2 regions of the Vibrio sp. 1069 genome follow, and region 2 is predicted to be linked to the other one. Evidence: predicted binding sites of a transcription regulator. Region 2 holds the regulator's gene; the other holds the start of a gene.

Region 1 (14,983 bases), on a different contig from region 2:
AGAAAACAGGGCCACCTGATTACAGATGACCCTATCACTATCTATCTATATAGAAAAGGAGATTCCGTGCTTACCACTCTCGGGCCGTTAGGTATCGCTCGTAAAGTTCAGCTTCTGGCGATCCCGCTTCTGGCTCGTAGCAGTACTCCCAGCGAGCGAGCGGCGGCATTGACATCAGAATCGACTCAGTACGCCCACCACTTTGTAAACCAAATAAGGTGCCACGGTCATACACTAAGTTGAACTCTACGTAACGGCCGCGACGATATAGTTGGAATTCACGCTCACGCTCACCATACTTGATCTCTTTACGACGAGAAACGATCGGCAAGTAAGCCTGGCAATAGCCTTCACCCACTGCTTTGATGTAAGCAAAACACTTATCAAATTCCCACTGGTTTAGATCATCAAAGAACAAACCGCCAACACCGCGAGTTTCATTACGATGTGGTAGGAAGAAGTATTTGTCACACCATGCTTTATGCTCTTGGTAAACATCGTCACCAAATGGCGCACAAAGCAGTTTTGCAGTGTCGTGCCATGATTGGCAATCTTCTTCAAATGGATAGAACGGCGTTAGGTCAAAACCACCACCAAACCACCAAATTGGGTCTTCGCCATCTTTTTCTGCAATAAAGAAGCGGACATTGGCGTGTGAAGTCGGTACGTAAGGGTTTTTAGGGTGAATAACCAAAGAAACACCCATCGCTTCAAAACGACGACCCGCTAGCTCTGGGCGATGCGCTGTCGCAGATGCTGGCATTTCTTTCCCTTCCACATGCGAGAAGTTCACGCCTCCCTGCTCGAAAACAAGGCCATCACGCAAAACACGTGAGCGACCACCGCCACCCAGACGCTCTCCTTTTTCACGTTGCCATGCATCTTCGACAAAGACGGCCTTTCCATCTTCTTGTTCTAACTGCTGACAAATGGAGTCCTGAAGTGACATCAAGAACTGCTTTACGGCGTGCTTATCGATCGCTGACATACGTTATTACCTATTACGTGAAACCTAATGATGGCTGGCTAGCAGGGTTAACCCTGTCTTAATATTTGTGAAGTTTTGGCGTCACGAATCTCGCTGGGTTTATCACGACCGCTGGTCTCGCCACGAAGAATGGCGACCAGCTTATCACCCAACTGTTCTTCGACTTCTTCCGTGGTCATACACGGTGGTAAGCCGGAAAGATTCGCGCTGGTAGAGGTTAACGGCTTTCCGAATGCATTACACATTTTTTGCACCAAAGGATGATCAGTCACACGAACCGCAATTGAATCAAACTGCCCTGAAACCCAGTTGGATACTTTATCGCTCGCTGGCATGATCCAAGTGTATGGGCCTGGCCAAGTGGCATGAACAGTCTGTAATTGTTCTTCAGTCAACTGAGATTCATCAATATAAGGCAAGAGCTGATCGTAACTTGCAGCGATGAGAATCAGCCCTTTTTCTACCGGACGCTGCTTGAGCTCTAATAGCTTTTGAATTGCTTCTGGGTTATCTGGATCACATCCGACACCAAAAACCCCTTCTGTTGGATAGGCAATCACTTCGCCTTGCTTGAGTGCGTTGAGCACTTGTTCAAAGTTATCCACCGATTACTTCCTATTTGTTTGACTGTGTTGTTTTCACTAAGTGTACAAATATTCATTCTCAGACACTAAAGCAATTTTTTTATAAAATGTATCAATAGCGCCAACAACAAGACGCAAACGTTTGCTTGAGATAAAAATCCCCGTATAATGCGCACAAATTTATAGCTCACCTAATTTTTGCAGCTTAAAGGAGTTTGAGATGAAAGTCGGTATCATCATGGGTTCTAAATCCGATTGGCCAACCATGAAACTAGCAGCGGACATGCTAGATCAATTTGGCGTGCCTTACGAAACAAAAGTCGTGTCAGCACACCGAACTCCTCAATTACTGGCTGACTACGCCAGTGGCGCAAAAGAACGCGGCATCAAAGTTATCATCGCAGGCGCAGGTGGTGCAGCCCACCTACCTGGTATGGCGGCGGCGTTTACTAGTTTGCCAGTGCTTGGGGTTCCCGTTCAGTCTCGTGCACTGAAAGGTATGGATTCACTGCTTTCTATTGTACAGATGCCAAAGGGAATTGCGGTTGGTACATTGGCGATTGGCGAAGCGGGCGCAGCAAACGCCGGTATCCTAGCTGCGCAAATCCTAGGCACTCATGATGAAAACATCATGGCGAAGGTAGAAGCATTCCGTAATGAGCAAACGGAAACAGTTCTCGCAAATGCAAACCCTGCAGAGGATTAATCAGATGCATGTACTGGTTCTTGGTGCGGGTCAGTTGGCTCGTATGATGTCTCTGGCTGGTGCGCCACTGAATATTCAAATTTCAGCTTACGATGTCAGCAGCGGTGATGTCGTTCACCCTTTAACTCAACAGGTACTTAGCCATGGCTTGGAAAATGCGATTACGCAAGTTGATGTGATTACTGCCGAGTTCGAGCATATTCCACATGACGTGCTCAAGGTTTGCGAAGCGAGCGGCAAGTTCCTACCAAGTACGCAAGCCATCAAAGCAGGTGGTGATCGCCGTATTGAAAAAGCACTGCTTGATGATGCTGGCGTGCGCAACGCGAAATACTACGTCATTGAAACTCGTGAAGACTTTGAGCGCGCAATTGAACACGTTGGTATGCCAATGGTTCTGAAAAGTGCATTGGGTGGCTACGATGGTAAAGGCCAATGGCGCTTAAAAGAAGCTTCTCAAGTCGACGACATTTGGACTGAGATGGCAGAGTGCATTGCCGCAACACCAACTCAAGCGATTGTTGCTGAGGAATTTGTCCCTTTTAACCGCGAAGTTTCACTGGTTGGTGCTCGCGGTAAAGATGGCAGCGTTGAAGTGTACCCTCTGGCAGAGAACGTCCACACCAATGGTGTATTGAGCCTTTCTACTGCGATTGATGCACCAGAGTTGCAAGAGCAAGCAAAACAGATGTTCACGGCCGTTGCCAACAGCTTGAATTACGTTGGTGTGCTAACGCTGGAGTTCTTCGATGTTGACGGTACTTTGCTAGTCAATGAAATCGCACCACGCGTACACAACTCTGGTCATTGGACTCAACAGGGTGCAGAAACCTGTCAATTTGAGAATCATCTACGCGCCGTGTGCGGCATGCCTTTGGGTAGCACGAAGTTGGTTCGTGAAACCTCGATGATTAATATTCTTGGTGAAGACACACTACCAGAAGCATTGCTAGCGATGGATGGTTGCCACATTCATTGGTACGGCAAAGAAAAACGTGCGGGTCGCAAGATGGGCCACATCAACGTATGTGGTGACTACACTGGCGAACTTAATCGTAAACTTTGTGCATTAGCAGACGTATTGGATGAACAGGCTTTCCCAGCCGTGCACGAGTTTGCGAAACAAGCACAACGCTAAAATCTAGCCCCAAAAACCACAAAGGGTCGCACGATGCGACCCTTTTTAATTCCTTTGATGTATTTACCCTTGTTGAGTGTGCTGGCACTTACGGTTGGCACATTGCAATTTCACACCACTGGCGAGTTTCTTCTCCACCAACAACGTAAAACCACATTCTTCGCATCGCCCCTTGACCGGAGCAAGGTTCACAGCAAATTTGCATTTAGGGTAGTTATCACATGCGTAGAAAGTTTTACCAAAACGCGTCTTACGTTCAACTAAATGACCTTTACCGCATTCAGGGCACGCGTGGTGCTCTTGCGACTGCTTTTCTGGCTCAGGTTGATTAATCGACTCAATATGATGGCACGCCGGATAGTTACTGCAACCAACAAACATGCCATAACGCCCTTGGCGTAATACCAACTCGTTACCACAATCTGGACAAGGAACGCCAAGCTCTTTGACGATGTGTCCATCATTGTTGTGCAGGGCTTTGATGTAATCACAGCTTGGGTAGTGGCTACAGCCAAGAAAGGGACCGTGTTTGCCATGTTTGAGGGTCAACTCGCTGCCACATTTAGGACACGGCTCGTGTTCCAATGAGTGTTCATGGGCAGAGAAAAGGGTGTTGTCGATTTTACTACTCATACTTACCGTTTCGTGAAAAACACACCAAAAGACAAGCTCGCGTTCTTGCTAGCTAAACTCGAACTTGCCTAGATTGGGTTAGTGAAGAATCCCTTGTTCTTTGGTGTACAACAGCTCTTCCATTAGCGTATAAGCGTTTTCATTACCAGGCACATTAAACAGCACCATCAAAATGATCCATTTGAGGTCTTCAAGCTCAAACTCGCTCGTTTCTAGCCCCATCACTCGGTCAATCACCATTTCACGAGTTTCTGTCGTCAATACATTGATTTGCTCAAGGAACAATAAAAAACCTCGGCACTCCAAATCCAAACGCTGTATCTCTTTCGCAGTGTAGATACGAGTCGATGATGACGCGATACAAGCCGAAATCGCAGAAGATGTATCACTTTGCTGCAGCGCTGCGAGCTCTTCTAACCAGACAAGGGCTTTATAGATATCTTTTTGTTGGAAGCCAGCGCGAAGCAATTCTTCTTCCAACTCGTCTTGTTCGACCTGTAACTCTGCATCGCTATGGATGTAGGTTTCGAATAGATACATCAGTATATCCATCATCATAGCTAGCCCCTCCCCTTTCGAATATAGCCACCTGAAACCGCAACGACATGCCCAGAGAGTTCTAACTCTAAGAGCTGCATCATGACTTCTTGGACAGGTATATTGGTCCTGTTTGCAAGAATATCAACCGGTGTAGCTTCACTTCCTACGTTAGCTAACAGCTGAGGAAATGGCAATTCTTCTTCATCATTTAACGTAGAAAATAAATCGGTACTCTGATTAATAGACCAATCAAGCAAGGACTGTATTTCATCTAAGACATCTTTCGTCTTTTCTACGAGGCAAGCGCCATGACGTATCAACTGGTTTCCACCGCAGGCATTGGGGGCATTGATTGACGCTGGCAGCGCAAATACTTCTCGACCTTGCTCAAGCGCGTAACGAGCTGTAATTAACGAGCCGCTCTTTTTCGCCGCCTCGACGACCAGCACACCAAGCGATAATCCACTAATAATACGATTACGACGCGGGAAGTTTTCTGGGCGCGGCTTGGCATTAGGCCGAAACTCAGACACCAAAGCCCCATGTTCAATAACACGTTGCGCTAAACCACGATGACGTGCCGGATAAATATTTTCTAAGCCAGATCCTAGCACCGCAATCGTCTTACCACCCGCTTGCAACGCACCATCATGCGCATGACCATCAATGCCTAAAGCGAGACCACTGGTGACAATAAAATCGTGCTGAACAAACTCTGCAGCAAACTGACGTGCATGCTGTAATCCATCAATACTCGCATTTCGACTGCCAACCATCGCGATTTGTGGCTGAGAAAGACAAGTAGGGTTTCCTTGAACAAAAAGTAGAGGTGGCGGTGCAACGATTTGTTTGAGTTGAGGTGGATAACGCGGGTCAGTCAGTGTCAGGATATGATGGTTTGTAGAAGCCTCAAGCCAGCTTAAACAAGCATCGACTTCTTTATCTGTTGAAGCCCAAGCTTGAATTTGCTTAGTTGTTAACCCAAGTTGTTGTAGCTGTTCAGGAGAGAAGTTTACGATGTTACATGGCGTGTCTCTTGCCAGTAGCTTATTCATTTTGACGCCGCCAATGCCTGGTAAACAACTCAGTTTTAACCAGGCAACGAGATCATCGTTATTTCGTCGATTCATCGATGGTTAATTCGTCCGCCAACGGTGACACCACCGAAATATCTTGGTTAATGGGTTTCGTACTGTTAGTGATCAGTGCCAAGCTAAAGTACTCATAAGGACGAATGACCAGCAACTCACCAACTTTGCTTTGAGGCAAAGTAATTTTCTTATCAAGCACGCCAAACTCTTTCTTGAACTCATCGCCGTCTTTGTAAACTGGGTGCGCGTCTTCTTTTAAATCAAACACACTGCCTTGCTTGAGATTATCTGACGTGCCTTTATCAATCACCACGACTTGGTTAGTTGAACTAAAGCGAATACCTTCGATATTACCTAGCAACTTTGCAGAACTGCCTTGTGGCGACGGCAGCGGATAGAACGTAGTCGTGAAGTCAGTATTCTCAACCGATTGATTTGGCAACGCGATATCGTTACGTAGGATTTCTTGCATTTGCGATGTAAGCTTCAAACCTGAATAATCACTCGAAGCTTCAACGAGCTCGCCTTTGGCAATCAAACGCAGCGCGGTAATCTCTTCGGACACATCGTCACGCGAAAAGGTAGCTACTGGTCGGTAAATAGCCCAACCTGTCGCGGTCTGATTGCCATTGATATACAGCACATCTTCTGCAGTCAGATACTTACTGCCTTTGCTGCTACCCATCACTTTTGCTGCTCTGTTCAACGAATCTTTATCTAGCAACCGATCCGATTTGAGGTAAGGCATCACCAAACCTTCCGCGACCGTTGGTACGGCTTTCTTTTCTGTGATGCGAGCTTTCGGGCTCAGCTTCTTAACCGGTTTTAGGCTCAACACGGGCTGACCGTTAATCCACACCAAAGACAGCTTGTCTCCGGGATAAATTAAATGAGGGTTATCGATTTCTGGGTTTACTTGCCATAAACGAGGCCACAACCACGGGCTATCCAAGTACATGGCCGAAATATCCCATAGCGTATCGCCCTTCACAACTACATATGTTTGTGGCGCATCATCTTTAACAGTCAGTGGGTTCGCATCCACATTTGCTACAGCGTTGAAAGAGAAAAGTAACGGCAACGTAACACTGGCAACGTTGCGGAAAATTCGATTCATGACCCTCGTCCTTGATCTATTAAGCAGGAACCAGAATGGAAATTGGTGCAAGGATGCTGTCATTTAGGCTATAAAATGTCTAGAATTGAGACAACAAGGTTTGTGCTGTTTCGGCACAGTTCAATATTTCGAGTGAATATGTCTGTATTACAAGTATTAACATTCCCGGATGATCGCCTGCGCACAGTCGCAAAGCCTGTTGAAGCGGTGACACCTGAGATTCAAAAAATCGTCGATGACATGATTGAAACCATGTACGACGAAGAAGGTATTGGCCTTGCTGCAACGCAGGTTGATATCCACAAACGTATCGTAGTGATTGATATTTCAGAAACTCGCGATGAGCCGATGGTGCTTATCAACCCTGAGATTCTGGAAAAGCGTGGTGAAGACGGCATCGAAGAAGGCTGTCTATCGGTACCAGGTGCTCGCGCACTTGTGCCTCGCGCTGCTGAAGTTACGGTTAAAGCCCTAGATCGCGACGGCAAAGAATACACATTTGACGCTGACGATCTGCTAGCAATCTGCGTTCAACACGAACTAGACCACCTAATGGGTAAACTGTTCGTTGATTACCTATCGCCACTTAAGCGTAAGCGTATTCAAGACAAGCTAGCGAAAATCAAACGCTTTAACGAGAAACAGCAAAACGCTTAATCTCGATACAATTTAATTAGAAGGAAGCCTACCTTGAGTCAGTCTTTACGTATTGTCTTTGCAGGTACTCCGGATTTCGCCGCCCGTCACTTGGCGGCGTTGTTGTCTTCGGAGCACGAAGTAATTGCGGTATACACTCAACCAGACCGCCCAGCAGGTCGTGGTAAGAAGCTTACTGCCAGCCCAGTGAAAACCATCGCGCTTGAGCACGATATTCCGGTATACCAGCCAGAAAACTTCAAATCAGATGAAGCCAAGCAAGAGCTTGCTGATCTGAACGCCGACATCATGGTGGTTGTGGCTTACGGTCTATTGCTTCCACAAGTCGTGCTAGATACGCCTAAACTGGGCTGTATTAACGTGCACGGTTCGATTCTTCCTCGCTGGCGTGGTGCAGCTCCTATCCAACGCTCAATTTGGGCTGGTGATGCAGAAACAGGTGTAACCATCATGCAGATGGACATTGGCTTGGATACAGGTGACATGCTGAAAATCGCAACATTGCCGATTGAAGCAAGTGACACCAGCGCATCTATGTACGAAAAACTTGCAGGCTTAGGCCCTGATGCTCTGATTGACTGCCTAGCAGACATCGCAACAGGTAAAGCTGAGCCAGTAAAGCAAGATGACGAGCTTGCAAACTACGCGAAGAAGCTAAGCAAAGAAGAAGCACGCATTAATTGGAATGACGACGCGGCACACATTGAGCGTTGCGTTCGCGCATTCAACCCATGGCCAATGAGCCACTTTGAAGCGGCTGAAAACAGCATCAAAGTATGGCAAAGCCGTGTGGCAGAACAAAGCAGTGGCAAGCCAGCGGGCACGATTGTGCAAGCAGATAAAACCGGTATTTATGTTGCGACAGGCAATGGCACACTGGTACTGGAACAACTGCAAGTTCCGGGTAAAAAAGCCATGTCAGTTCAAGATATTTTGAACTCACGTGCATCTTGGTTTGAAGTTGGCACCCAACTGGTTTAAAAAGCCAGACAATAGTGTCAAAGACCAATAATACGAACTTTTAGAGGGCAGAGATGCCCTCCTTTACTTTAAGGTACTCATCATGAATGTTCGCGCTGCGGCTGCCAACGTCTTGTATCTTGTCGTCGACAAGGGCCACTCACTTTCAAGCGCTCTTCCAGCGGCTCAACAAAACGTACGACCACGTGACCACGCTCTTCTACAAGAGATCTGTTACGGCGCTCTACGTTACCTCCCTCGCCTAGAAATGATTGCAAACCAATTGATGGATAAGCCGTTAAAAGGCAAACAACGCGTTTTCCATCACCTTATTTTGGTTGGCATTTATCAACTAAGCTTCATGCGTATTCCTGCGCACGCTGCAGTCGGTGAAACGGTTGAAGGTACTAAAGAGCTGAAAGGCCCTCGTCTGCGCGGTCTTATCAACGCGGTATTGCGTAACTACCAGCGCAACCAAGAAGAGCTAGACCAAATGGCGGTCAGCAACAATTCGGGCAAGTACGGCCACCCAAGCTGGTTACTTAAACTGCTGCAAGAAGCTTACCCAGAGCAGTGGGAAAGCATTGTTGAAACCAACAACCAAAAAGCGCCAATGTGGCTGCGTGTAAACCACCAGCACCATACTCGTGATGAATACCTAACGCTACTCAAAAATGAAAACATTGATAGCACGCCACACACAGAAGCAATGGACGCCATAAAATTGGCCGCACCATGTGACGTGATGAAGCTACCTGGTTTTGAAAAAGGTTGGGTTTCGGTCCAAGATGCGGCGGCGCAGCTCTCGATCAACTATCTAAAACCACAAGACGGCGAACTGATTTTAGATTGCTGTGCAGCGCCAGGTGGCAAGACGGCGCACATTCTAGAGCGCACGTCAGGCAGTGAAGTGGTCGCGATTGACTGCGACGACACACGCTTGAAACGTGTGCATGAAAACCTGAAGCGTCTCAACCTTCAGGCAAAAGTGGTTTGCGGTGATGCGCGTAATCCACAAGAATGGTGGCAAGGCGAGCAATTTGATCGCATTTTGCTGGATGCCCCATGTTCTGCGACTGGCGTGATTCGTCGTCACCCAGACATCAAATGGCTACGTCGTGCAGACGACATCACCGCATTAGCAGAGCTGCAAAGTGAAATTTTTGATGCCATGTGGACGCAACTGAAGCCCGGCGGCACCATGGTTTACGCGACTTGTTCAATCACACCGCAAGAAAACGTGGAGCAAGTAAAAGCGTTTTTAGCACGTACCGCGGATGCGCAACTGCTGGATTCTGATCCCGACCAGCCTGGTCGTCAAATTCTACCAGGCGAAGAAGATATGGATGGTTTCTACTACGCAGTGCTAACTAAAACACACGCGTAACAGCATGCTAAATAGGGCGATTGAAGTGATTTCAATCGCCTTTTTCAGATACGAGAAAAGAGTATGAAGATCATTATTCTTGGTGCAGGTCAGGTTGGCGGCACACTGGCAGAAAACCTAGTGGGTGAAAACAACGACATCACCATCGTCGACAATAATGCCGACCGACTGCGTGAATTGCAGGACAAATACGACCTGCGTGTGGTCAATGGCCATGCGAGCCACCCAGACGTGCTGCATGAAGCTGGCGCGCAAGACGCCGATATGCTCGTCGCAGTAACCAACACTGATGAAACCAACATGGCTGCCTGTCAGGTCGCGTTCACTCTATTCAATACCCCAAACCGCGTTGCACGTATTCGCTCTCCAGAATACTTGGCAGAAAAAGAAGCCCTGTTTAAATCTGGCGCTATTCCTGTTGATCACCTTATCGCACCAGAAGAACTCGTCACGAGCTACATCGAACGTCTGATCCAATACCCAGGCGCGCTGCAAGTGGTGAGCTTTGCTGAACAGAAAGTCAGCCTAGTGGCGGTGAAAGCCTACTATGGTGGCCCGCTGGTGGGTAATGCGCTGTCTGCTTTGCGTGAGCACATGCCGCACATCGATACCCGTGTGGCGGCTATTTTCCGCCAGGGTCGCCCGATTCGCCCACAAGGCACCACGATTATTGAAGCCGACGATGAAGTGTTCTTCGTTGCAGCAAGTAATCATATTCGCTCAGTGATGAGTGAGCTTCAGCGTCTAGAAAAACCGTACCGCCGCATCATGATTGTTGGCGGGGGTAACATCGGCGCAAGCTTGGCTAAACGCCTAGAGCAAACTTACAGCGTGAAGCTGATTGAGCGTAACTACCAGCGTGCAGAAAAGCTCTCTGAGCAACTAGAAAACACCATCGTGTTCTGCGGTGATGCGGCAGACCAAGAGCTTCTCTCGGAAGAGAACATCGACCAAGTCGACGTCTTCATCGCGCTGACCAACGAAGATGAAACCAACATCATGTCTGCAATGTTGGCAAAACGCATGGGCGCTAAAAAAGTGATGGTGCTGATCCAACGTGGCGCTTATGTAGACCTGGTACAAGGCGGCGTAATTGATGTAGCAATCTCACCTCAGCAAGCCACTATTTCAGCCTTGCTAACGCACGTTCGTCGCGCTGATATCGTAAACGTGTCCTCACTTCGCCGCGGCGCTGCGGAAGCGATTGAAGCCGTCGCTCACGGTGATGAAAGTACATCTAAAGTGGTTGGACGTGCGATTGGAGATATAAAACTTCCACCTGGGACCACCATTGGTGCTATCGTTCGTGGCGAAGAAGTTCTTATTGCCCACGACCGTACGGTCATCGAGCAGGATGACCATGTGGTGATGTTCCTGGTCAACAAAAAATACGTATCAGACGTCGAAGCGCTATTCCAGCCGAGTCCATTCTTCCTCTAGGATTTTCCTATGGTCAACTTACGTCCCGTACTGTTTGTTATCGGGCTGGTTTTATCCAAACTGGCCCTGTTTATGTACGTGCCGACTTTGGTCGCTTTCTTTACCGGTACGGGGGGATTCCTCGATTTCGCCCAAGCCGTTGTGATCACGCACCTTGCCGCCTTCATCTGCCTAACGATAGGTCGAACCGCCAAGTTCAAACTCAGCGTACGCGATATGTTCCTCATCACCAGTTTGGTTTGGACCATCGCGAGTGCGTTTGCCGCCTTGCCATTTGTGTTTATCAACCACATCAGCTTCACCGACGCCTACTTCGAAACGATGTCGGGTATCACCACGACGGGCTCAACGGTGCTCAGTGGCCTAGACAACATGGCGCCGAGTATATTGTTGTGGCGCTCTATTTTACAGTGGCTTGGTGGCATTGGTTTTATCGTGATGGCGGTAGCAGTGCTACCTATGCTGAATGTCGGTGGTATGAAGCTATTCCAAACCGAATCATCAGATTGGTCGGATAAAAGTAGTCCAAGAGCGAAAACGGTCGCCAAAAACATCGTAGCGGTTTATTTGATGCTAACAGGCCTATGTATTTTGGGCTACTTGATCACCGGCATGAACCTGTTCGAAGCAATCAACCATGCCTTTACTACGCTATCGACGGGTGGATACTCTACGTCTGATGGATCAATGAACCACTTCTCTAATGGCGCACATTGGGTGGCCACTACCTTTATGTTCTTAGGTGGTTTGCCGTTTTTGCTCTTTATCGCCGCGTTACGTAAACGCCGTATTGATGTGTTGGTTAACGACGCTCAAGTTAGAGGATTTGCGTACCTGTTCGTATTCTCTAGCTTAGTGATTTCAGCTTGGCTAGTGATTCGAGATGGGTACACCATTTTGGATGCCCTGCGAGTGTCGATGTTTAATATTGTCTCTGTCGTCACCACAACTGGCTTTGGCTTAGAAGACTTCACCGCATGGGGCGCATTACCCACTACTCTTTTCGCATTCTTAATGATGGCGGGAGCATGCTCAGGATCAACGTCTGGCGGGATCAAAATCTTCCGCTTCCAAATTGCGATGACGCTGCTAAACAAACAAATGATGAAGTTGATTCACCCTTCAGGGGTGTTTGTACAGCGTTATAACCAGCGACCGGTGAATGATGATATTGTTCGCTCAGTGGTGGCATTTGGCTTGATGTTTTTTATCACCATTATCTTTATCGCGGGTTGTTTAAGTGCTCTTGGCCTCGACCCTGTGACCAGTATTTCTGGCTCAATCACCGCCGTTGCCAATGTTGGCCCTGGTATGGGTAGTGTGATTGGCCCGACAGGCAACTTCGCGCCTCTGCCCGATACTGCCAAATGGCTCTTAAGCTTTGGGATGTTAATGGGCCGCTTGGAAATTCTGACTATTCTTGTACTGTTCTTTCCTGCGTTTTGGCGCCGCTAAGCAGACTCTAATTAAAAGGTATAACAATGAAAACATGGATTACTCTGGCGACCCTACTTGCCGCCTCATCCACATACGCCGCCGAGGTCATCACTTTAGCCGATGGTCGAGAAGTGAAGTTGAACGATGACTTTACCTGGGAATACGTCATGAAAAAACCGGCGCAGCAAGCGACGGAGACACAAACAACAGCAAGCGTAGTTGAAACAATCGCAGCTCCTGCGATTGCGACAATTCCAGTGGTAACGAAAACCGTTGGCACGACCGTGGTGGTAAACGCCAAAAAGCCAACCATGCAGCTATCAGATTCAGGTGTGGATGTATTGATTGGTTCAGCAAGCTATCAAAGCGGTGAGCTTATTTTGCCTACATCAATCACTAACCAAAGCTCTCAATCTGTCATTCAAGTGGAAGTTGAGGTGCAAGTGTTTGATATGTCTGGTCAGCAACTGGCAAAAGAAAACGTGACGGTTTGGCAATCCATCAAGCGCATGGCGGATACCTACCTGCGACCACAGCAAGCGGAACAAGGTAAGAGCATTAAATTGGCTGTACCGCAATCACAGCAATACCAGTTTTCTGCCAAAGTGCTAGAGGTAAAAACTCGCTAATACGTGTTTAATATTCTTTGTTGAGCCTATCGGCTAGATAGGCTCAACAAAGTAATAAATCGCAAAGAAATGGCACACGCAGCCAGCCAAAACAAAGCCGTGCCAAATCGCATGGTTAAAGGGAATGCGCTTCGCAACGTAGAAAATCACGCCCAGTGAATACACAACTCCACCAGCAGCAAGCAGTGTAAGTCCGCCGACGTCCAAGTTGATCGCCAACTGATAAATCACAATCAACGATAACCATCCCATCACTAAATACGTCATCAAAGAAAGCTTTTTAAATCGATAGACGAACGCAACTTTCATGATGATGCCGATCAACGCAATGCTCCAAATAACGATCATCAACCCAAATGCTAGAGGTGTTCTTAAGCTGACTAACAAGAAAGGGGTATAGCTGCCTGCTATCAAAAGGTAAATAGCACAGTGGTCGAAGGTTTTTAGCCAACGTTTCGCTTTGGGATGAGGGATCGCATGATAGAGCGTCGAGGCCAAAAATAGCACGATAATACTCGCACCATAAATCGCCATACTGGTAAGCGTTAAAGTGTCAGCTTGATGGTCTATGGCTTTAACTAACAGCAGTATCAAGCCAACAATACCAAAAATCATCCCTATACCGTGGGTGATGGTATTGGCCAGTTCTTCACGTTGACTGTATTGAGGTTTCTGCAGCTCGGACATCAATGCGCCTATACTAGAGTTTGAAATTTGCTCTAGTATGGCACATTAGGCTTACACGTGTAAGCTTAAATTAAGACTCATGAACGGCAGTAGTTTGATCGAGATAATTGAGTACCAGTTCGCCAACTTGATCTGGCTTAGTCGTGGCAGGAATGGTCAGCTCTCGCTTGAGTTTGCCACTACTCAGTAAGCTCGCGAGCATGCCACCTTGCCCCTTGCGTGTGCGGTCAACTTCAAACCACAACTTGAGCTCTTGCTCACTGCGGTGGGCAACAAATTCTAATTCGCGCCACACGCCGTGGTAAGGTCCGTCGGTTGGCACCAGTTCAAACTCTTGCACAAATGGTAGATCGAATCCTTTCACTTCCTCGCATTCCACCTGGCGAATTCGTAAACCTTGCGCTTCAAATGCAGATAGTACCGCATCCATCAGTGGATCAGGTCGAACGGTGAGGATGTCTTTATCAGTCGGATCCAAAGCAGCGGCAACGTCTAAGCCGGTTTCTAACCATACTTTGGCATCACCAATGGTGATAGGCGTGTTCCAAGGCACATCGAGCTTAACATCGAAGGTACGCTCTTCGCCGGAATGGATGGTAAATGCGTAAGGGAGACTCCACTTAGCAAGCACATGAGTTTGAGGTACTCGGCGCATGCTGTGTCCTTCTCGCGCACCACGGTCATCAGGGGCTTCTGCGATGTAGCGGCAACAGAGTTTTAAATCAATGTTGTCGATCGCTTGTTCAGTCGCACCACCATATACATGGATAGACACATCCACACTTTGACCTGGGTATAGCACGTCTTGGTTTAAGATTGAGTCGACCTTCGCGCTCCCAATCCCAAAACTGGCAAGTGTCTTCTTCAAAAATGACATAGGCACCTCCTTCATCGAGATCTCATACTACTACTGCTGATCGTGGGATCAAACAAAAATTGCCTCGAACATCGCGACAAAATGACAAAATCTAAACAATTCAATTGCTCAA
Region 2 (14,983 bases):
ATCACTTAGCCGTTGAGCTCGACTTTCTCGGGAACATGATTATCCGCTCAAACGAGCTTGAACAAGAAAAACACATGGAAGAAGCCTTCGTTAAACAAAACGACTTTATCCAGCAACAATTGATGTCTTGGTTACCTCAGTTTTCAGACAAATGTAAACAATTCGACGAATTTGGATTTTACTCGAGTGTCGCGAAACTATTAGTTGCATTTTGTAAACTAGACAGCGCCTACCTTCTTGGTGAATAATTGCCGCCTATTTTTAGGGAGCCTGCCTATCGGGCTTCCTGTATGCCTGAAAGTGACCAATTGTAAGTAACTTGGGTATAATATTCGTTTGCCTTAACTTAGCGCAAAGACGCTTGGTTATTTAGCAGTCAAAATGTGACTTCAAATACACAAATCTCTTGCTGAAAACATTGCTAGTCAGTTCACATAGGGCTAAAATGTGAGCGCAAACGATTAAATATGATTTATATGTAAACCGCTGAAATATAGCGGTTTTTGTGTTTTCTTAACAGGTTGATGGCAATTTCTCATCAGATAGAAAAAAGATAAAATTCATCGACCGATGCTGCTACGTACCCTTTTGTCGCACTTGGATCAACCGCTGCCGAGACACTTAGCGCCAATTTTATATTGCTAGGTGTGAAACCATTAGAGCATCAGGTACATCCAATACGACATATTTCAGTAGCTCGATACAGGACACCATTTATGGCCACGATAAAAGACGTTGCTCGCTTAGCCGGCGTTTCCACTACGACAGTTTCGCACGTTATCAATAAAACGCGTTTCGTTGCAGAAGCAACGCAAGAAAAAGTAATGAAAGCCGTTGACGAGCTGAATTACGCGCCAAGTGCCGTTGCACGCAGCCTAAAATGCAACTCAACTCGTACGATTGGCATGTTAGTAACTCAATCAACTAACCTATTTTTCTCAGAAGTGATTGATGGCGTTGAGAGCTACTGTTACCGCCAAGGCTATACTCTGATTTTATGTAACACAGGCGGGATTTACGAAAAACAACGCGATTACATTCGTATGCTGGCTGAAAAGCGCGTTGATGGCATCCTAGTGATGTGTTCTGACTTAACCGAAGAACTAAAAGAGATGCTTGACCGTCATGCGGACATTCCTAAAGTGGTCATGGATTGGGGCCCAGAGAGCTCACAAGCAGACAAGATCATGGATAACTCAGAAGAAGGTGGCTACATTGCAACCAAACATCTGATTGACAATGGTCATACGGATATCGCTTGTCTAAGCGGTCATTTTGAAAAGCTTGCTTGCCAAGAGCGCATTGCAGGTTTCCGTCGCGCAATGAGCGAAGCGAACCTAGCTGTAAATGAAGACTGGATCCTTGAAGGTAACTTTGAATGTGATACGGCCGTATTAGTTGCAGATAAAATTACCGCAATGGACAAGCGCCCGACGGCGGTATTCTGTTTTAACGACACAATGGCTCTAGGCCTAATGAGCCGCTTGCAACAAAACGGGATCAAAATTCCTGAAGATATTTCAGTGATCGGCTACGACAACATCGAGCTTGCGGAATACTTCTCTCCACCGCTAACGACTATCCACCAACCTAAACGTCGTGTTGGTAAAAATGCATTCGAAATTCTACTTGAGCGTATCAAAGATAAAGAACACGAAAAACGAATTTTCGAGATGCAACCTGAGCTTGTAATTCGAAATACTGTGAAAAAAATGAACTAAATTTCACTGTATTTAACCGTGTTAAATAAGCGCTCTACAGGGGCGCTTATTTTTTTGGAAAAATTAAGCATTCTCTAATACTTCACACCACTCTAATAACAATTGACTAACGTTAACTCCCTGTTTTATATAAATGTAATATATATTAAGAACTCCTTTTCAAAGGCCAATTTGCACCTTTCCATATGCAAAATAGAGCATTCAATCTATCATTTTTATTGAACCGAAATCACACTTTTAACGCTAAACCGTGATGTTAATTCAATATAAGAAGTATGCTCATTGTGTCACGCACAGGGCAAACCATTCGAAAGAGTGGGACGCAAAGCCTCCGGCCTGAACCATATTACGATATGGAAGGTAGCGGGGTTACCGATGGCAAGTGTGTAAGCAATGACTTTACTCTGTAATGACATTGTTTTTACGCATGTTTGCTACTCTCTCGGACCTGACTTTTGGTGGCGTAATATTAATTACACCGAGATAACAAAACATGGATAAACCGATACTCAAAGACTCTATGAAGCTATTTGAGGCACTTGGTAATATCAAGTCGCGCTCAATGTTTGGTGGCTTCGGACTATTCGCTGATGAAACAATGTTTGCACTAGTGGTAAACAATCAGCTTCATATCAGAGCAGACCAAAAAACTTCATCTGACTTCGAGAAACAAGGGCTAAAGCCTTACGTTTATAAAAAACGTGGCTTTCCAGTCGTTACAAAGTACTACGCTATTTCCAGCGATTTATGGGAATCAAGCGAACGCTTAATCGAAGTAGCGAATCAATCATTGAAAAAGGCAAAGCTTGAGAAAGAACAGCAAGCAAGTACAAAGCCTAACCGTTTGAAAGATTTGCCTAACTTACGACTGGCTACCGAGCGCATGCTAAAAAAAGCCGGCATCGAATCCGTAGAGAAGCTTGAAGAGGAAGGTGCGCTTAACGCCTATAAAGCGATAAGAGATACGCACTCTGCAACCGTCAACATTGAGTTGCTATGGGCACTAGAAGGGGCTATCAACGGCACTCATTGGAGTGTGGTACCTCAAGCTCGCCGAGATGAGTTGATGAACGGCCTCCAATAAAAGTCGGCCTAAAAACTATCTTGTAAAACCGCAGTCTAATCTGCGGTTTTTTTGTGAAATTTTTTCGGTTTTCCTACTGTCTTATTACATATATCCCAAATTGGAATCAAAATTATGAATAAGAAACTGATATTAGGTCTCATCCTACTAGCGGCTATCGTCTTTTTAGGTATTAACTTTGGCCAGTATTTAACCTTAGAGAATGCAAAAGCCCAACAAGAAGCACTAACTACATACATCGATCAGAATTTTGTATTCTCGGCTGCGATTTACTTTTTTACCTACATTGCAATTACCGCTTTTTCTATCCCAGGAGCGGCAGTAGTCACCTTACTTGGTGCAGCCTTATTTGGTTTTTGGACAAGCTTGCTACTGGTTTCTTTCGCTAGCACTATGGGGGCAACACTGGCCTTCTTGAGCAGCCGATACTTATTGCGTGACTGGGTACAAAACAAATTCGGAAATAAACTCAACGCAATTAATCAAGGTGTCGAAAAAGACGGAGCTTTTTATCTATTTTCCTTGCGTCTAATCCCTGTATTCCCTTTCTTTCTAATCAACTTACTGATGGGCTTAACGCCGATGTCTGTAGGTAGATTTTATCTCACTAGCCAAATAGGTATGCTGCCAGGCACAGCCGTATATCTGAATGCAGGTACTCAATTAGCAACAATTGAAAGCCTATCGGGCATTGTTTCACCCGCAGTATTAGCGTCTTTTGCGCTATTGGGACTATTTCCAATCATCACTAAATGGGTTATGAATAAAGTAAGGCCGACACCAAGTCAGCAAAACTCGTAATTGGTGAAGTGGGTATTTTGATGAAAATATTTATCGCTAAAAACCCAGCAGAAGCACACATTGTATGTGAGCTGCTTAAAGTGGAACAAATTTACTGTGAAGTTCGTGGAGAAGGTATTTTCGGCTTAAAAGGAGAACTGCCGTTTGGTGATGATACCGATCCTTATGTGTGGCTTTTTGACACTGCACAAAAGATGAAAGCTGAAGAAATAGTAAAAGCATATCGAAAACAATCCGATAGGCATGAGTATCAAGATTGGCAATGCCCAAAATGTCATGAAATAAACGAAGGGCAATTTGGTGCATGTTGGCAATGTGGATATCAACTAGGAGAGCTATAGCGGCTCTCCTATTCAGTGGATGCACTCAGTTTTAAGCACATACAGCTTGCTGTTTAATAAACTCGATGGAGTGTTGATTGAAGTCTTCTGGACGCTCTACATTGCATACATGACCACAATTCGGGATTTCTCGTAGAATGCTGAGCTTATGTGCTGCAACCATTTCTTTGACAGGTTTAATAAACATGTAATCCCTGTCGCCCATTAAGTAAAGAGTCGGAATGGGTAACTCTCGATCTTTAAAATATTTCATTAACGGATTTACATCAGCGGCAAGAATAAACCAACGTTTAAATTCTTTTTGGCAAAGCTTCTTGGCTTCGCGAATAAAAAGGTGGCGAGATTCTCGTTGGCTTCTTTGAGGCATAACAATATAAGCGAACAGTTTGTAGAGCCACATGTACGGTAGGATATGCTTACAAAAATTACCTAATTTCACCAATATCTGAGAACGAGTGTTAAGCCTTGTGACAGCACCGCCGAGCACCATCGAACGTACGCGCTCTGATGACAATTCAGCAAGGTTTCGAACAATAATAGTACCAAGCGACATACCGACAAAATGAGCGGATTGGATCTTTAAATGGTCCAATACTTTCAAAATATCTTGGGTAACTTCCGTAAAGGTATAACGGCTAGCAATGAGCTCTTTAAGTAACTGATTTGACTTTCCATGACCTCTTAAATCGATCAGCAATAAGTTAAAGTGTTGCTTGTAAGCTTTAATTTGCTTGAACCAGATAGAAGAGCTACCACCAGCACCGTGCACAAATACAACCCACTCATTACTAGTAGGGTGCAAATAGGTTTTATGAAAAAGTAGCGGCTGGGTCATATTGAGTATCAAAAAGATCGTGCTATTGAGTAAAAAGCCATCCTACCACACTCCCCTTACTCAAGATAATAAAGGCACCTCATTCGGTGCCTTTCGTTACAATTTTAAGTCAAACTAACGCTGAGTGGTAAAGCTGCAAATAAGATTCTGCGGCCTTTTGCCAACAAAAGTCTTGTTGCATCGCGTGCAACTGTACTTTATTCACTTCAGGCTCGTTTTGAGCGTAGAGCAACAGTGCCCTTAGCATCGTTAACAACAATGCCTGCGGTGTCGGTTCGAAAAAAACAAACCCCGTTGCTTCAGATGGGTTTACATCATAATCGCTAACGCTGTCCTTCAAGCCACCAACACCGCGTACTATCGGTAATGTCCCATAAGCCATACTATAGATTTGGTTTAAGCCACATGGTTCAAACTCAGAAGGCATCAAGAAGAAATCAGAACCCGCTTCAACGATATGCGCAAGTTCATTGTCATACGCTTCTACAAAGGCAAATTGGCTAGAAAACTGCGCGGCAACCTCTCGTAACTGAGCGGCAAGAACAGGGTCTCCGGTCCCAACGACAACTAGCTGAACATCGTGCTTCAAAAAATCGGCCAAAGCAGGCAACAAGTAATGAACGCCTTTCTGCTGGGTCAACCGACAAACCATACCGAACATAGCTACATCTTTTTCGGGCAAATTTAGTCTTTGTTGTAATGCTTTTTTACAAGCTTTCTTCCCTTGCGACATACTTTTCTGGTCGGCGCAGTAATTAACCGGCAAGTAGGTATCCGTTTCCGGATTCCAAGCGCTGTAATCACAACCATTCAAGATGCCGACTAAGTCCTGCGCACGTTGCTGAAACTCCCAAGCCATGCCGTGACTGCCAAGCTCTGTTTTTAGTTCCTCTGCGTACGTAGGGCTAACCGCGTTTATCTTATCTGCATTCATTACACCAGCTTTAAGCATCGTAATATGCGTTGCACTCACCGCAGCATCGGGAACGTTTCTACAATGAAACTCTGGCAAACACTGCACGTCTTCATAACTAAATACGCCTTTAAAGACCGCATTGTGAATTGAAATGACGCTTTTAGTATGAGCAAAAAACGGATCATTGCCATACCTGTGCTTGAGCAAAAATGGAACAAGACCTGTGTGCCAATCGTTCGCGTGTATGATATTAGGTTGAAAGGCGAGCTTGGGTAACATATCGAGACATGCTGCACTAAAAAACGCAAAGCGCTCGCCGTTATCAGTATACGCTTGGTTGTTCTCCGCATACATTGATGGTCGATTGAAATACGGCGGACAATCAATCAGGTAAACAGGATTTTGACCTAACATGAGCCGCAAAACTCGATACTCCGTATGCGGCCATGATGTTAATTCTGTTTCTAATACAACTTCTGCGTCTGCGAGTTTATCAATACTGCTGTACGCAGGGATGGTAATTCTTACGTCTTGCTGTAGGTTTTGAAGGGCTTCCGGTAGTGCCTTGGCAACATCTGCCAAGCCACCACTTTTAATGAGTCCTTCAACCTCAGAAGCTACAAACAGAATAGATAAGTTGTTAGTAGCCAACTCGAGCTCCTTTCGGAATAACAACAATGCCCTCCTCAGACACGTGGAAGTGTTTTTTATCTTCTTGAAGATTCACACCAATCTGAGTACCAGGAGCAATATCGGCATCCTTGTCGACAATCACACGACGTAAAACACATCCTTCGCCAATTTTTACGTCACCAAGAAGTATACATTCGCTGATATCGCAAGCAGAAGCAATATTACTGCGAAAACCAAGCACCGACTTTTCGATTCTTGAGCCTCTAACATAGCTGCCATTACACACTAAACTATCGATTATCTGCACACGACCATTATCAGAGTCGGTAAATGTCGCAGGTGGCAATGGTGGGTAGTAGGTATGCAATGGCCATTTACGGTTGTACAGCGAAAATGGTGCATCTTTTTCTAGCAGATCCATATGCGCTTGCCAGTACGCATCAATAGTTCCGACATCACGCCAGTACACCTCTTCTTTTTCGCCACTGATTTTGTTGGTACTGAAGTCATACACGAACACATCACCTCTAGGGAACATCTTTGGAATGATGTCCTTTCCAAAATCATGTGATGAAGCTTCATTATCCGCATCTTCGACCAACTCTGAGAACAGTACCTGAGCTTCAAAAACATAGTTACCCATTGAAACTAAAGCGTAATCAGGGTCACCAGGAATCGACTTCGGATTTGCTGGTTTTTCTTCAAAGCCAATCATACGGCCTTCGCTATCCACTTCGATAACCCCAAATTGCGACGCCTCTTTTAGTGGCATGCGCAATGCAGATACCGTCAGAGAAGCCTGCTTTTCTGAGTGGAAGTTCAGCATTTGTTTGATATCCATCTTATAGATATGGTCAGAGCCAAAAATACAAACTTGCTCTGGTTCCTCTAACTCCATAAAACGCAGGTTTTGATAGATCGCGTCCGCCGTCCCTTCGTACCAACGTTTACCAGTACGCATTTGAGCGGGAATAGGATCGATAAAGCGGTCTGTAATGCCGTTGATGTTCCACCCCTTTTTTAAGTGATGGAATAAAGATTGAGATTTAAATTGGGTTAGGACGTAAATGCGCATCAGATCCGCATTAACAAAATTGTTTAGAGCAAAATCGATCAATCGATAACTACCACCAAACGGTACCGAAGGTTTACTGCGAGATTCCGTTAAAGGTCTCAAACGAGAGCCTTCACCGCCAGCAAGAATCATTCCCAAAACACCAGCCATTTGTTGTTCTCCATATCGTTATAGCTTGGATTTGGTACTCGCTTGAATGAGTCATACTCGGGGAGTCAAGCGAATACATTTAGCAACCGTCTCTGAGTTTCTGTGAACTCTTACAACACGGATAAAAAAGCTACGGCACTTCCAGTATGCAACGTCCACTCTTTCCTTATTTTTTGACGCAAACAATGCACACAGTTGCACTAATTTTTGTAATAAATTATCTAAGCGGGTTCTAAATTACAATTTTTAATACGCCATTCTGTGTACCATACAGCTCTTGCGTACTCAAGACGATATCTAGATCACACATGGAAAAGCAAACGATTACATTGTGAAAACAATTTACGAACGGATTCACTACACCGCCGATTTTTTAGCCCAATGTATAACAAATATGTGAATGCAAAATGAAAGTTACAACGAATATTTTTTACATAAAAAATACATCAGCGACTACGAAATATTGATACTGGGATCTTCTCGCGTCAGCAAAACTCAGTCAAAGCAGCAAAGATCTATACGAACAACACAGTGGCCTTTACGCAAAAACAAAACGCAAAAAAGGCAGCGATATCGCTGCCTTTTTACATTACTTAGATCGTACGTTTTTATGCTTTCGCTTTTTTACGCTTATCAGTGACTTCCCACTTACCGTCAACAAAGAGCGCTGTCCAACCAGATGGTTTGCCATTCTCTTCCGAACGAACGTAGTTCTCTTTTGTTTTGCGACTAAAGCGTACAACTGCAGGACGACCATCAGGATCTTCTTGCGGTGCGGTCGCTAGGTATTTGAACTTCTCAGGTAAACGCTCTTCAAAACGTGCCAGTTCAGCAACCAAAGGAGCACGTGTCTCGCGCGATTTCGGGAAGTTGCTTGCCGCCATAAATAGACCTGAAGCACCATCACGAAGTACGAAATACGCATCTGAGTTTTCACATGGCAACTCGGGGAAATGAACAGGATCTTCTTTCGGGGGCGCGACTTCGCCATTCTTCAAGATCTTACGAGTGTTCTTGCACGTTTCGCTCGTACAATCCATGTATTTACCAAAGCGACCGTTCTTAAGCACCATATCAGAGCCACATTTGTCACATTCAACAACTGGACCATCGTAGCCTTTTACTTTGAACTCGCCGTATTCAACAAGGTAGCCTTCACAGTTCGGGTTATTACCACAAACATGCATCTTACGCTTGTCATCAATCAGGTATGCGTCCATCGCTGTTTCACAGATCGGACAACGCTTTTTAGCACGAAGAGCTGCGGTTTCAACGTCTTCTTCTAGAACGTTAATAATACCTTCTTCGTCACCCAAGTTGATGGTTGTCTTACAACGCTCTTTTGGTGGTAACGCGTAACCTGAACAGCCTAAGAACACACCTGTCGAAGCAGTACGGATGCCCATTGGACGGCTACACGTCGGACACTCGATATCCGTCATGACGATGTGGTTTAACTTCATACCGCCTTCTGACTCATCCAGCTCCGCTTTTTCAAGATCGCCAGTAAAATCAGCAAAGAAGTTGTCTAACACAGCTTTCCAGTTCACTTCACCTTCAGCGATTTGGTCCAATTTCTGTTCCATACGCGCAGTAAAGTCGTAGTTCATCAAATCGTTAAAGCTGTCATCAAGGCGGTCAGTAACAATTTCACCCATTTTTTCAGCGTAGAAACGGCGCTGATCAACTTTCACGTAGCCACGATCTTGAATCGTAGAAATGATCGATGCGTAAGTCGACGGACGACCAATGCCTCGTTTCTCCAGCTCTTTAACCAGTGCTGCTTCAGTGTAGCGCGCAGGTGGCTTTGTAAAGTGCTGTTTAGGGTCAAGTGACTCTAAGCTTAGCTTATCGCCAAGTTGTACCGCTGGAAGGATTGTATCCTCGTTTTTGCCCATTGGACGCTGTACACGAGTCCAGCCGTCAAATTTAAGGATACGGCCTTTCGCTTTAAGCGTGTATTCTGCCGCTTTTACGCTGATGGTTGTTGAATCGTATTCTGCTGGCGTCATTTGACACGCTACAAACTGATTCCAAATCAAAGCGTAAAGTTTGTGCGCATCAGCATCGACACCTTGCAGGTCTTCCGCCTTAACACCCACATTTGAAGGACGGATCGCTTCGTGCGCTTCCTGTGCCCCTTCTTTGCTACCGTACGTCAATGGTTTCGCTGGCAGGTACTTATCACCAAACTCAGAACCAATAAAGTCACGTACAGCGTCCACAGCCTCGGCACTTAGGTTAGTCGAGTCAGTACGCATATAAGTGATGTAACCGGCCTCATAGAGGCGCTGAGCTAGCATCATGGTCTTTTTCACGCCGTAGCCCAGGCGTGTACTCGCTGCCTGTTGAAGCGTAGAGGTGATGTAAGGTGCTGAAGGCTTGCTCTTTGTAGGGCGGTCTTCACGCTTACATACTTCGTAACTTGCATTCTCAAGTACAGACATCGCTGCTTTGGTTTCTGCCTCATTAACTGGCTTAAACGCAGAACCGTCTTTCTGAGCAACAAGCAGTTTAAAGTCCGCTTTGTCTTTCGTTTTCGTATTCGCATGAATGTCCCAGAATTCTTCTGGTACAAACGCGTTAATCTCACGCTCACGCTCAACTAACAATTTCACCGCAACAGACTGCACTCGACCAGCAGATAAGCCACGAGCCACTTTTTTCCAAAGTAGAGGTGAAACCATAAAACCAACGACACGGTCCATGAAGCGACGTGCTTGTTGGGCATTTACACCATCCATGTTCAGCTCACCAGGTGTCTGGAAAGCTTGTTGGATCGCGTTTTTCGTGATTTCGTTAAAAACTACACGTTTGTATCGCTCTTCATCGCCACCGATGATCTCACGAAGGTGCCATGCGATTGCTTCCCCTTCGCGGTCCAAATCGGTTGCGAGATAAACGCAATCTGCGTCTTTGGCGAGTTTTTGTAGTTCGTTGACAACTTTTTCTTTGCCTGGAAGGATTTGGTAATTCGCTTCCCAGTCATGATATGGGTTAATCCCCATTTTTTTGATCAACGCTTTGCGGTCTTTCTCTTTTTTAACGCGCGCTTTCTCTTCCGGACTCATCCCTTTAGTTGAGATGGCTGCGGCTTTTTTCTCACCAGTGCTTTGACCGGCCGTAGGCAGATCACGCACATGACCAACACTAGACTTAACAATAAAGTCTTTACCAAGGTACTTATTTATCGTCTTTGCCTTGGCTGGTGACTCCACTATAACGAGTGATTTACCCATAACTGACTCTAACGTCCTTCATAATAATGCGGGTAGAAACCTTGTTTAAAGGCCACCCGCATAATGTTCTATTTCATTGCTTCTTTTTTTACTATTGTGCGAGATGAAAAGAAGATCAACTGCTTTTTTGAAATTCAGATCCGATTGGTTGACAATTCATCGTCTTTATACTTCAAAGAGACAGGGTTCTGAAAGGTATTGAGCGGCATATCTAAACAGGCAAACTTAGCATCCGCTAATCCAATGCAATAAATTTTGTTACCCATCACAAAATAGTTTCGTTCAATACTCTGCCATCTTCCTCCGCATCATGCTTATACTCTAAAAATTGATCTGTTTAGTCTTACTGAACGATTGACTGAATTAATCATGCAAACCCATTTTAGTTGTAGGTATACTCAGCGTTCTTAACTGAATAGGATGGTAGAAAGAATATGTCTGATAGAACGTTTATCGAAGAGTTCGACCTTCTTTTGATCGCTAACCAAATCATCCAAGAGCACGATGATTACATCGAGGGAATGCGAGCAACAAGTGTAGAAGAAAAAGAAGGTGTTTTAGTTTTTAAAGGTGAATACTTCCTTGATGACAAAGGTTTACCAACTTCAAATACGACTGCAGTATTCAATATGTTCAAATACTTAGCGCATCACCTTTCTAAGGAATTTACGCTGGTTAAATAGTATTGGGAAACAAAAAAGCCAGAGTGTTATTCACTCTGGCTTTCCTGTTTCAGGTCAGAATATTTAGCAGCTTAAAGCCTTAAGTTTGTCGAAGTAGTCAGGGAACGTTTTCGACGTACACTTTGGATCGTTAATCGTCACAGGCGTATCACTAAGTGCCACCAGCGAAAAACACATCGCCATTCGATGATCATCGTAAGTATCAATCGCAGCATGCTTTAACTGAGAGACAGGTTTGACGATGATGTAATCTTCCCCTTCTTCCACTTCCGCACCAACTTTACGTAACTCAGTCGCCATAGCTGACAAACGGTCTGTTTCTTTTACACGCCAGTTATAAACGTTACGAATAGCGGTAGTGCCTTCGGCAAATAACGCTGTTGTCGCGATGGTCATTGCAGCATCAGGGATATGGTTGTAATCCATATCAATGCCTTTTAATTGACCAACACGTGAAATTACGTAGTCATCACCCCATTCAATTTCTGCACCCATTTTTTCAAGCGCATCAGCAAATTGAATATCACCTTGAATGCTGTTTTTACCGATACCCGTGACTTTAACTTCTCCGCCTTTGATGGCTGCCGCCGCCAAGAAGTAAGAAGCAGAAGACGCGTCACCTTCAACCAAGAAATCACCTGGAGCGACGTATTGCTGACCGGCTGGAATCACAAACTCTTGATAGTCGTTGTTGATCACATCGACTCCAAACTGCTTCATGATATGCAGGGTGATATCGATATAAGGCTTAGAAACCAAATCGCCTTCGATGTTGATGCGAATTTCACCTTCAGCCAATGGCGCAGACATTAAGAAAGCGGTCAAGAACTGACTTGAAATGGACCCATCGATAGAAACTGTACCTGCTTTTAGGCCAGTACCAATTATTTTGAGAGGTGGAAAGTTCTCGTTTTCCATGTACTCAACGTTCGCACCAGCATCTTTCAGTGCCGTGACAAGGTGACCAATTGGACGCTCTTTCATACGAGGTTCGCCCGTCAGTACATACTCCCCTTCTCCAAGACAAAGAGCCGCAGCTAATGGTCGCATCGCAGTGCCAGCATTGCCGAGAAATAACTCTACCGGCTCTGAGACAGAAAACGGACGCCCAAGGCCTTCAACGAGACATTCTGTTTTATCTTCGGAAAGTTGGTATTGAACGCCTAGTTTAGTCAGCGCATTCAGCATATGACGAATATCATCACTGTCGAGGAGATTAGTAAGGCGAGTTCTGCCTTTAGCAAGAGCAGCAAGTAAAAGAGCTCGATTAGAAACGCTTTTAGAGCCAGGAAGGTTCACTTCCCCTTGAATTTTATTGATAGGTTGTAACGTTAGGCTTTCCATTAAAAGTTGATAATCCTTTGTGCCCTCAACATACGATTTTTATGAGGGCTAAACAATTCTTCGTGAATTCAGACTACCCAAAAAAACACGACAAAACCAGAGTAAATCGGCGCTAATTTATGAATATCCTCAAGTAGCCTAAAGATACAGAATTAAAGGCATTGCCAGCGATGTAAATCAGAGCGAAAGAAGCACGGCGAAACAGCAAACTATTTCGACTTTATTTGACGATAAGCCAGCCCGACTGTACATGCCTGATTAGGCTTCGTTAGACTAAAACAACCTAGGGTTAATAAGTGATATCAACCCTGACTCCATCATCAAAATATAAAATACGAACTTCATCCCCTCGACTAAATAACATATTTTTATCAACATCTTGGATGACATTAATTAGCTTATCACCCTTCACTTTGATGAGTAGCTCAACTAACTTATATTCAACCGTGTATTGGTAATTACTTTGGTTTTGAGCAACTGCGGCACCAGCAAGCGCACCCACTGCCGTCGCGACTTCTCTTCCCGTACCGCCACCAAATTGATTACCGACTAAACCACCGATAGTGGCACCAAGTAGTGTCTTCCAACCGTTACTTTTCGATTGAACAACCTCTTGTTGAGTAATATAACGGACAGAGTCAATCTTCCCGTAAACTACTTCATTAACTGGCTTGGCAACATTTCTTTCATAGGCTGCGTTGGCGACAAGTGGTAAAAACAGTATGATCCCAAGCCATACTTTTACGATATTTCTTAACCAGGTCATCATAAACTCCTCTGACTCCAATGTTGGTAACGACTTCTTATGGCTATTTATTTAACTGAACTCGATGAAACGTTCAACTTTCCCTCACCCTATAAAGCACTCAGCGACCCCAATGGTTTGCTGGCTTTTGGTGGTGACTTAAACCCCATGAGAATCCTCAATGGTTACTATCAAGGCATTTTCCCTTGGTATGGTCCTGGTGAACCTATTTTATGGTGGAGCCCTTCTCCGCGCGCTGTGTTTGACCCATTGCAGTTTAAGCCATCTAAAAGTCTCAAAAAATTTCAGCGTAAACATAACTATAAAGTAACACTCAATTTCGCGACAGAAGAAGTGATTAGACTATGTTCTTCAACACGCCCTGCAGAGGAAACATGGCTCAACGAGGAAATGCAAACTTCCTACATTGAGTTAGCCAAACTTGGTCACTGTCACTCTGTAGAAGTATGGCATGACAACAACCTGATTGGCGGACTATATGGCATCTGCGTGGGCCAACTTTTTTGCGGGGAGTCGATGTTTAGCCTAAAAGATAACGCATCCAAAATTGCATTGTGGTACTTATGCAACCATTTGGCGTCAAAGCAAGGTCAATTAATCGATTGCCAAGTTATGAATTCTCACTTGGCATCACTTGGCGCATTTGAACTTGAGCGTGACGAATTTATGCAAAAACTACTATCTTTAAGAGAAAAGCAAACACTATTTGATGCCTATCAGCCCCAAGTTTTGCAGGATTCAGTATGAGTACGGATATACAACATATTCGAATAGGGTTGACGAATAATCACCCTTGTAGTTATTTGCCTGAACGGCAAGAGCGGGTTGCGGTGGCGCTTGATGAAAGGCTGCATACTGAAGAAAATTACCAGTTGCTCATGGCTAACGGTTTTCGTCGTAGCGGAGATACCATATATAAACCGCATTGCGAGCATTGCACCGCTTGCCAGCCAATTCGAGTCTCGATTCCAGACGTTAGATTATCAAAAAGTCAGAAGAGGCTGCTTAATAAAGCACAGTTTTTACGCTGGGAAATGAAACCTGAAATGGATGAGGAATGGTTTGAGCTTTACAGTCGGTACATCTGCAAACGGCATAAAAACGGCACTATGTACCCACCAAAGCGTGATGAGTTTGCTCGATTTGCTCAAACTAGCTGGCTGACAACGTCGTTTTTACACATTTACGATGAATCAGATCAATTGCTCGCCATTGCGGTGACAGATTTGATGCCACAATGCTCGAGTGCTTTTTATACTTTCTTTGACCCTGACTACGAGTTATCTCTTGGCACGTTAGCAGTGCTTTATCAAATTAAATACTGCCAAGAAAACAAACAACAGTGGCTATATTTGGGATATCAGATTGATGAGTGCCCAGCAATGAGCTACAAAA

What was found. The regulator PurR, encoded in region 2, represses purine synthesis genes. The targets are predictions, from matches to a motif close to TNANGNAAACGTTTNCNTNA.
Region 1: a site for PurR is predicted at 1,703-1,722, ahead of purE (5-(carboxyamino)imidazole ribonucleotide mutase). Genes of this name have one in related genera too.

What each region holds. Positions count from the first base shown of each region.
Region 1 covers NZ_JAWOWP010000014.1:1,850-16,832, forward strand. The annotation lists gene hemF (oxygen-dependent coproporphyrinogen oxidase) at 71-988, opposite strand; gene R7040_RS18430 (L-threonylcarbamoyladenylate synthase) at 1,036-1,593, opposite strand; gene purE (5-(carboxyamino)imidazole ribonucleotide mutase) at 1,793-2,278, shown strand; gene R7040_RS18440 (5-(carboxyamino)imidazole ribonucleotide synthase) at 2,283-3,416, shown strand; gene R7040_RS18445 (type I DNA topoisomerase) at 3,480-4,049, opposite strand; gene R7040_RS18450 (DUF494 family protein) at 4,128-4,607, opposite strand; gene dprA (DNA-processing protein DprA) at 4,610-5,719, opposite strand; gene R7040_RS18460 (LysM peptidoglycan-binding domain-containing protein) at 5,703-6,797, opposite strand; gene def (peptide deformylase) at 6,936-7,454, shown strand; gene fmt (methionyl-tRNA formyltransferase) at 7,488-8,435, shown strand; gene rsmB (16S rRNA (cytosine(967)-C(5))-methyltransferase RsmB) at 8,518-9,801, shown strand; gene trkA (Trk system potassium transporter TrkA) at 9,865-11,241, shown strand; gene R7040_RS18485 (TrkH family potassium uptake protein) at 11,251-12,696, shown strand; gene R7040_RS18490 (DUF3157 family protein) at 12,723-13,307, shown strand; gene trhA (PAQR family membrane homeostasis protein TrhA) at 13,341-13,994, opposite strand; gene R7040_RS18500 (sporulation protein) at 14,065-14,871, opposite strand.
Region 2 covers NZ_JAWOWP010000001.1:82,803-97,785, reverse strand. The annotation lists gene torD (molecular chaperone TorD) at 1-248, shown strand, start outside; gene purR (HTH-type transcriptional repressor PurR) at 717-1,721, shown strand; cyclic di-GMP riboswitch class I at 2,009-2,098, shown strand; gene R7040_RS00400 (TfoX/Sxy family DNA transformation protein) at 2,215-2,805, shown strand; gene R7040_RS00395 (TVP38/TMEM64 family protein) at 2,920-3,606, shown strand; gene R7040_RS00390 (DUF2007 domain-containing protein) at 3,627-3,947, shown strand; gene R7040_RS00385 (alpha/beta fold hydrolase) at 3,979-4,782, opposite strand; gene glgA (glycogen synthase GlgA) at 4,892-6,349, opposite strand; gene glgC (glucose-1-phosphate adenylyltransferase) at 6,339-7,556, opposite strand; gene topA (type I DNA topoisomerase) at 8,165-10,795, opposite strand; gene R7040_RS00365 (YciN family protein) at 11,230-11,478, shown strand; gene aroA (3-phosphoshikimate 1-carboxyvinyltransferase) at 11,542-12,822, opposite strand; gene R7040_RS00355 (glycine zipper 2TM domain-containing protein) at 13,112-13,588, opposite strand; gene aat (leucyl/phenylalanyl-tRNA--protein transferase) at 13,628-14,335, shown strand; gene R7040_RS00345 (arginyltransferase) at 14,332-14,983, shown strand, end outside.